DNA from 2 places in the Bacillus cihuensis genome. Region 1 is predicted to be linked to the other one. Evidence: riboswitches for the same ligand, from Rfam matches in the RefSeq annotation. Region 1 holds a riboswitch; the other holds the start of a gene.
The links. Region 1 has a riboswitch for glycine ahead of V179_RS0102080 (MFS transporter). Riboswitches for the same ligand answer to the same signal wherever they lie in the genome.
Positions count from the first base shown of each region.

Region 2: linked by a shared signal. The riboswitch ahead of glyA (serine hydroxymethyltransferase) and the one ahead of V179_RS0102080 (MFS transporter) in region 1 are both predicted to bind glycine.

Region 1 covers NZ_AYSD01000010.1:465,106-469,305, forward strand. Annotated here, with positions in the region: gene V179_RS0102075 (M20 family metallopeptidase) at 1-942, shown strand, start outside; glycine riboswitch at 1,679-1,779, shown strand; glycine riboswitch at 1,783-1,863, shown strand; gene V179_RS0102080 (MFS transporter) at 1,989-3,389, shown strand; gene ahpF (alkyl hydroperoxide reductase subunit F) at 3,611-4,200, opposite strand, start outside.
Region 2 covers NZ_AYSD01000017.1:133,880-138,079, reverse strand. Annotated here, with positions in the region: gene metE (5-methyltetrahydropteroyltriglutamate--homocysteine S-methyltransferase) at 1-1,288, shown strand, start outside; partial or broken gene V179_RS32135 (hypothetical protein) at 1,424-1,672, opposite strand; glycine riboswitch at 1,807-1,909, shown strand; gene glyA (serine hydroxymethyltransferase) at 2,171-3,421, shown strand; gene V179_RS0104220 (serine dehydratase beta chain) at 3,437-3,949, shown strand; gene sdaAA (L-serine ammonia-lyase, iron-sulfur-dependent, subunit alpha) at 3,949-4,200, shown strand, end outside.

The sequences.
Region 1 (4,200 bases):
ATTTACAGTGGTCATTTTGACACTGTTCCCGTTGGAAATGTAGAATGGAATTTTCCTGTCTTTGAGGGCAAACAAGTAGAAAATCGAATATTCGGGCGTGGCTCCTCAGATATGAAAAGTGGAGTTGCTGCCATGATTTTAGCAATTGAATGTATACAAAAAGCAGGAATAAAATTGAGTGGAAACCTACAATTCATTGGAACGGTTGGGGAAGAAGTAAATTGTATTGGTGCTAGAGAAGTAGTTAAAAAAGGTCAAATTGACCAAGCTACAGCTATTGTAATTAGTGAACCTACCTCAAATCAGGTGGTTGTTGCACACAAAGGGGCACTTTGGCTTGAGATCTCTATGTTTGGTAAAACAGCTCACGGTTCAATGCCGTCTCATGGGATTAATGCAATATTGGCTATCAATCATTTTATAAATAAATTAAACAATTATGATCTTCGTTATGAACGTCATGATATTTTAGGCGATTCTACATTAAATATAGGAATGATTCAAGGCGGAGTAGGTCCTAACGTAGTGCCTGACCAGTGCAAAATTACCATTGATATTCGAACTGTACCAGGGCAAAATCATCAGGAAATTGTTGGGGAAATAAATGAACTCTTACAAAAAGTATCTGAGGAAATGAACGTTTCTTATAAAATTGATGTCATAAACAACTTAGTATCTGTATATACTGCGCCCGATCATCCATTTATTCATTTGGCTTTGGATAAAGCGCAATCATATTTGCAAAACGATCCCAATATAGGGGGAGTTAATTATTATACAGATGGGTCTATCTATAGGAATCATCTTCAAAATGTTCCAATATTAATCTGTGGACCAGGAGAGCCTACAGTGGCTCATCAGCCCGATGAATGGGTTGACATACAAAAATATCTAGACTCCATACGGTTTTATATTTCTCTCGCAATTAATTATTTAAAGTAGAAGAATATAAAACTCGAATTAAAGTGAAGTATATTTTGTACTCAAGAAGTATTAAGCGATATGAAAAAGAGTAATTGGATGGATAAAGATAAAGTTTGGCTGTTTTCACATACTTTGTTGCTTTTCAATCATTTTTACACTAATAACCCGGGTTGATTTCCGTTGCAGGTACTCGCTTTCCGCGGGCGGTCTCAGAAGCCTACTCAGTGCTTTGCACTTGCGGGGTCTCCCTCTACACGCTTTTCCCGCAGGAGTCTCGCACCTGTAACGAAGATCAACATCTGTTCGAATTGGTTTCTTGCAAAAAAACAACAATCTTTACGAAAAGAGCCTAAAGTTTTTAATAAGTGATAAGAGATTGGATGTTGCCGGTCTCCTTTATTTTCTATAGGTAAGAGATCATTGATGTACTCCTCTAATTACTATTAGGGGAGTTATCTGTTTTGTATTATTGGCAACATAACCTGCTAACAAGGACAATATTCCATCACGAAAGTTTTAATGGGGTATTAGAAAGTAAACCGAAAGTTGCTATTAGTTGGTCGGTTACCATCTGAAAGATCCTTTTTCACAGCAATATTCCATATCTATCCGTGGAACGTCTTGTGAAACGATTGTTCTGGGCGTCAAAGTGACAATAGATTTTGAAAGCGTTTTCGATTTTAGTTGACACGATCGACTTTTGAAATTATTCTATAAATACAGAATATACAGAAAATATAGAAATCATAGATGGATGAAAGTTGCAGGAGAGTGTTTATTATAAGCCACCGAAGGAGCAAACTTCAATAAGACCCTTGAAGCGAATCTCTCAGGTAGAAGAACTGCAGCTGGACACACCTCTGGAGAGAGCGTATGAATCGATACGTCACCAAAGGGGAAAGGCTCTATTGAGCTAAACTCTCAGGTAAAAGGACAGAGAAGGGCAGAGAAAAACACTGTTTTTCTCTGTCCTTTTTGTTGTGCCTGCATAATTTACACGTTCATCATCACTGTAGAGACATAGTTAGTTTAATGGATATTTAACCAAAAAGGAGTGGTTCACCATGGAAACAAGCTATAAAGGTAATAACAGAATGATGACGGGGATTGTGTTTGGGGTGCTTACTTATTGGCTTTTCTCACAGTCACTCATAAATGTGATGCCTGAAGTTCAGTTAGATATGGGCATTTCGATGGGACTTTTGAATACAGCAATTAGTTTATCCGGTTTATTTTCAGGCATGTTTATTGTAGCAGCTGGAGGAATATCTGATCGAATTGGACGCAAGAAAATTACAACTATTGGTTTACTATTAAATATAATTGGTTCACTTTGTCTCGTATTTGCACAGGAGACGGTTCTCTTAATTATTGGGCGTGTGATTCAAGGCATCTCGGCAGCGTGTATTATGCCTGCAACGATTGCTTTGGTGAAAACCTATTTTGACGGCCCAGACCGACAAAGAGCCATAAGTTACTGGTCTTTTGGATCTTGGGGCGGCATAGGCATTTGTTCATTAGCTGGAGGTTTAATTGCTACGTATATGGGATGGCGCTGGATCTTTATATTTTCCATTATTTTCACTTTACTATCTATGTTTTTGATTAAAGATGTACCAGAGAGTAAAGCGGAACAAAGCAATTCAGCAAAATTTGATTTTCCTGGCTTTGTTATCTTTTTATTAGTGATGGTCGCTTTGAATGTTGTCATTACACATGGAGATGCCTTCGGATGGACAAGCCCTCTTTCGTTAACGTTAATGGCTACCACTGTCATAGGTGGTTGGATATTTTTAAAACTTGTAAAAGGGAAATCTAACGGATTTATCGATCTATCTTTATTTAAAAATAAATATTTTACTGGGGCTACTGTGTCAAACTTTTTAATAAGTGGTGTAGCGGGAGCACTTATTGTTGCGAATACCTATGTTCAAATGGCAAGAGGATACAGTTCTTTTCAATCTGGGTTATTATCAATTGGCAATTTAGTTGCTACATTAGCGATGATTCGTATTGGTGAAAAAATATTACAACGAAGTGGTCCAAGAAAGCCGATGGTCATAGCTTGTCTTTTAGTGATCGTTGGAATTATCTTAATGACATTAACATTCTTACCAAATGCGATTTATTCCATTGTTGTATTTATTGGTTTTACCGTGTATGGGATTGGACTTGGCCTTTATGCGACACCATCTACGGATACAGCAGTAGACAATGTACCGGCAGCAAAAGCAGGAGAGGCAGCTGGTATTTATAAAATGTCTAGTACACTTGGAAACTCATTCGGATTAGCGATATCTGTTACTGTTTATAGTGTAGTTGAAAAGGCTGGAAATATGGAAGTGGCTGCAAGTATGGGGTTATTGACAAATGCTATTTTTGCTGGACTAGCTTTACTAGCTATAGTAGCTGCGATTCCAAAAAAAGGTGTCAGGGAATCAATGAAAGTGAGGAAAGCTTCTTAAATTACATTGAGTCATGCACCATAAAACAAGATAATGGTGGGGAAAAATGTAGTAATAGTGGTATATTGGAAATAAAGGTAGAAAGTAAATCTCATTTAGGCGTGTTACGATGAACCGTATATAAGTAACTGAGGTTATTAATTCGGGATCTTTTAAGGTGAATAAAGAAAAAGGACCGTTAAAAAGTAATTTCAACGGCCCTTTTATAATAAAATGGTGGTTTAATTTCGGATTAGATAATCGAATGAACCTAAGGCTGCATTCGCACCTGATCCCATCGAAATAATGATCTGCTTATATGGATTATTCGTGCAGTCTCCAGCAGCGAACACTCCAGGTATGTTCGTTGCTCCATGGTTATCTATAACGATCTCACCGATTCTATTACGTTCAACAGTCTCAGCTAACCATTCCGTATTTGGCACAAGTCCGATCTGAACAAATACTCCCGCCAATTCAATATGCTGAGCTTCCCCAGTCTCACGCTCAACGTAGGAAATACCGTTTACTTTATCAGTTCCAGTAATTTCTGTTGTTTGAACGTTCTTTAGGACAGTTACATTTGGCAGACTGTTAAGACGATCTTGCAGTACAGAATCAGCTTTAAGCTCAGGATTAAATTCAAGAACTGTTACATGTTTCACAATCCCAGCGAGATCAATTGCTGCCTCAATACCGGAATTTCCGCCACCAATAACGGCTACGTGTTTTCCTGCAAACAATGGACCATCACAATGTGGACAATATGCTACACCTTTATTCTTAAATTCATTTTCACCCGGAACACCAACATTGCGCCAACGAGCACCTG
Region 2 (4,200 bases), on a different contig from region 1:
TCTTAATGACGTCTTAAAAGATGCGCTTTCTTTTGCTGATGAAAAGTTACATGAAATTGTGATACTGACAAAAGGCCTTCAAAATGGCAAAGAATCGATCGGAAAAGAAATTACAGCAAGTATAGAAGCCGTTCAAACGCTAAATGAATCATCATTTCGAAACAATATTCAAGTCCAAGAAGCCATTCAAAACTTGCATACGTATCAAGCAGAACGTGAAGCAGTCTTTAACGTTCGTCAAGGGATTCAGGAGAAGGCTTTCCAATTACCACTTCTTCCAACTACAACAATTGGGAGCTTCCCACAAACACAAGAAGTAAGAAAACAGCGTTTAAAATGGCGTAAAGGCGAGCTCACGGATGCGGCATATGGAGAATATATAAAAGCGGAAATTAAAAAATGGATTGAAATTCAAGAAGACCTTGGCCTAGATGTTTTTGTACATGGAGAATTCGAACGTACAGACATGGTTGAATTTTTTGGTGAAAAATTAGAAGGCTTTCAATTTACCAAATTTGGTTGGGTACAATCATACGGCTCCCGCTGCGTGAAGCCACCACTTATTTACGGGGACGTGTCATTTAAAGAAGCAATGACAGTTGAAGAAACCGTATATGCCCAATCGTTAACAGACAAACCTGTAAAAGGTATGCTAACAGGTCCTATTACCATTTTAAACTGGTCGTTTGTACGCGACGATATTGCTCGTAACGAAGTAACCAATCAAATCGCGCTTGCGCTAAGAAAAGAAGTAGAGGAACTAGAGAAAAATGGTATAAAAATGATTCAAGTGGATGAGCCGGCCATTCGTGAAGGGCTGCCGTTAAAGCGTGAAAACAGGGATAGTTATTTGAACGCTGCCGTATATGCATTTAAACTGGCAACAACATCTGTACAAAACGATACACAAATTCATACTCATATGTGTTATTCAGACTTTAAAGAGATTATCGATGCCATTAAAGCGCTCGATGCAGATGTTATTTCTATTGAGACGTCAAGAAGTCACGGAGAATTAATTTATGCCTTTGAAGAAAATACGTATGATAAAGGTATTGGTCTTGGTGTATATGATATTCATAGTCCACGCGTACCTAAAATTGAAGAATTGACAAGAAACATTGATCGTGCCCTTCAAGTCCTTGATCCAAAATTGTTCTGGATCAATCCTGACTGCGGTTTGAAAACACGTGGAATAAATGAAACCGTAGCAGCACTAGAAGTCATGATTGAAGCGGCGAAACAAACGAGAGAAAAGATTGGCGCGAAATATACACTCAATGTATAAGATGCGAAAAGAATAAAAGTTGATGCCCAAAAGGGTCTGACCTCACACTCTATCCTCTGTATATCACAGATGTGGGGGTCTGACCCTTTCTTTATGAGTCAGTGCATTTTGTGTATGAAAAAATTAACCTAATCGTTAAAAAATAGACGAAAGAGGTTTGGATCCTTCATCTTTTTTACCCCAAAATTTAGGTGTAACATCTACAGCATTAACGAGATTACTGTACGAATCCTTCAGGTATTTACTCGTCGTCGCAATATGGCTATGACTAGCTTACATCTTCTGGCCTTTGCAATATCATGATTTGTAGCCTTTAACATCCATTACAAAAAGAATGCCTATACATATGGGGGCTAGCTTTCCTTTTGGCAAGCTGTAGCCTTCAAAATGTCAATCATCTATTCAAGAAAGGGAATTTATTCGGGAAATAAACAAAAAGTGTTAGCGTTTACAAAATAACCTTGACAGATTGTTCAAATGTGACTATTCTGAATATAACAGAAACTAAATATGAGCGAATGACGGTTGTGGGAGAGTGCAATGTGACAAGCCACCGAAGGAGCAAGTTCCAAAAAGACCCTTGGAACCAATCTCTCAGGTAGATGGAACCACAATCGGACGCACCTCTGGAGAGCGCGTATACAGTAGTACGCCACCAAAGGGGAACGACTCTATGAAATATAGGGTTAAACTCTCAGGTAAAAGGACAGAGAAGGGTAGAGAAAAACACGCTACCCTTTTCTGTCCTTTTTTGCGTGCAAAAACGGGAGCGTATCTTCACAGTTTTCTTGGAAAAGAAGATTGCTTAAGGGAAAAGCGTTACGAGTTATGACGAAGTAAGTAAAAGATGGTGACATAAAAAACTTTCGAGGGGGAGTACAAATGAGTTTACAGCAAAATGATTCTATAATTTTTGGAGCGATTGAAAAGGAACGGGAACGCCAACATCAAACACTTGAGTTAATTGCTTCAGAAAATATCGTCAGCGAAGATGTATTAGAAGCGATGGGAAGCGTGATGACAAATAAATATGCAGAAGGGTATCCAGGAAAGCGTTATTATGGCGGATGCGAATTTGTTGATGTGGCAGAACAAACAGCAATCGAACGCGTAACGGAGCTATTTGGCGCTAAATATGCAAATGTTCAGCCGCACTCAGGAGCACAAGCAAATTTTGCTGTATTTTTCGCACTCCTTCAGCCTGGTGATAAAGTAATGGGCATGAATCTATCACATGGTGGACATTTAACACACGGAAGCCCTGTGAGTGTTTCAGGAAAATGGTTTGAAATTGTATCTTATGGTGTGAGAGAAGATACGCAAGTCATTGATTATGATGAATTGGAAGAAATCGCGAAGAAAGAGAAGCCGAAATTGATTATTGCAGGAACAAGTGCTTATCCAAGAACGATCGACTTTGCTCGCTTTAGAAAAATTGCCGATCAAGTCGGCGCAAAACTGATGGTCGATATGGCGCATATTGCTGGGTTAGTAGCAGCTGGACTTCATCCATCTCCGATCCCATATGCAGATGTTGTGACAAGTACGACACATAAAACATTGCGTGGCCCACGTGGCGGTATCATCTTAACAAATGATGAAGAGATGATTAAAGCGGTTAATAAATCAATATTCCCTGGTATTCAAGGTGGACCATTGATGCATATCATTGCTGCAAAAGCGGTGGCTTTCAGAGAAGCTTTACAACCAAGTTTTAAAGACTATGCTAAACAAGTTATTGAAAATGCGGCAATACTTGGCGAAACCTTAAAGAATGAAGGGGCTGCCCTCGTTTCAGATGGAACAGATAATCATATTGTCCTATTAGATTTACGTCCATGGAATTTAACTGGAAAAGAAGCTGAGAAATTATTAGAAGAAGTAGGCATTACCGTTAATAAGAATACGATTCCGTTTGATCCAGAGAAACCGTTTGTTACGAGTGGAATCCGTATCGGAACAGCTGCCTTAACAACTCGTGGCATGAAACAAGATGAAATGGTGAAAATCGGTAAAGTGATCGCAGACGTATTAAAAAATAAAGGCGATGAAGCCGTTCTTGAAAAAGCAAAAGCAACGACTAAAGAGATTTGCAGTTCGTACCCGTTATTCCAACAAGCAGTTACGGTGTAATAAAGGAGGAGAATCATGGAATTCCAAAGTTGTTTTGATATAATCGGCCCAATTATGGTCGGACCGTCGAGTTCTCATACAGCTGGTGTTGTTTCGATTGGAAAATTTATTTATGACCTGTTAGGGGATTATCCAGAAGAGTGCAACATTGTATTTTATGATTCGTTTGCTGAAACTTATCAAGGACACGGAACAGATAAAGCACTTCTAGGCGGATTGCTTGGTATGAATACGGATGATTCCGGTATCAAGTTCGCGTTGGAAAAAGCAGAAGAGTATGGGATGCAGTATCAATTTGAATTCGAAGATAAATGTGAATATATGGATCATCCCAATATAACGATTGTAACGGCAAAACGTGATGATCGAGTTTTCAAGGTTGGTGGTGTGTCACTCGGAGGCGGCTTATCGAAGATTTTTATGATTAATGATGAAATGGTATCGATTCGTCTTAGCGCTGGAGATGATTTTTCAATCCTTGCAAAACCTTATCAACAGAAAGAGAAAGCATTGGTGAAGGCGATATGATGGACATTCAATCTATGAGAGAGCTTATTGAAGCTTGTGAGCGGGAAAATAAATCCATTAGCGACATGATGTTAATGGTTGAAGCAAAAAAGTCAGGAAGAGACGAAGCAACGATTATTAGCATGATGGAAGAGCGATTGATCAAAATGAAAGAAGCAGTGGATAGCGGGATTAAAGACGCTTCCACTGCGCCTAGTGGCATTTCTGGTGGCGACGCTGTAAAGATGGCTGAATACGTTCAGCAAGGTAAA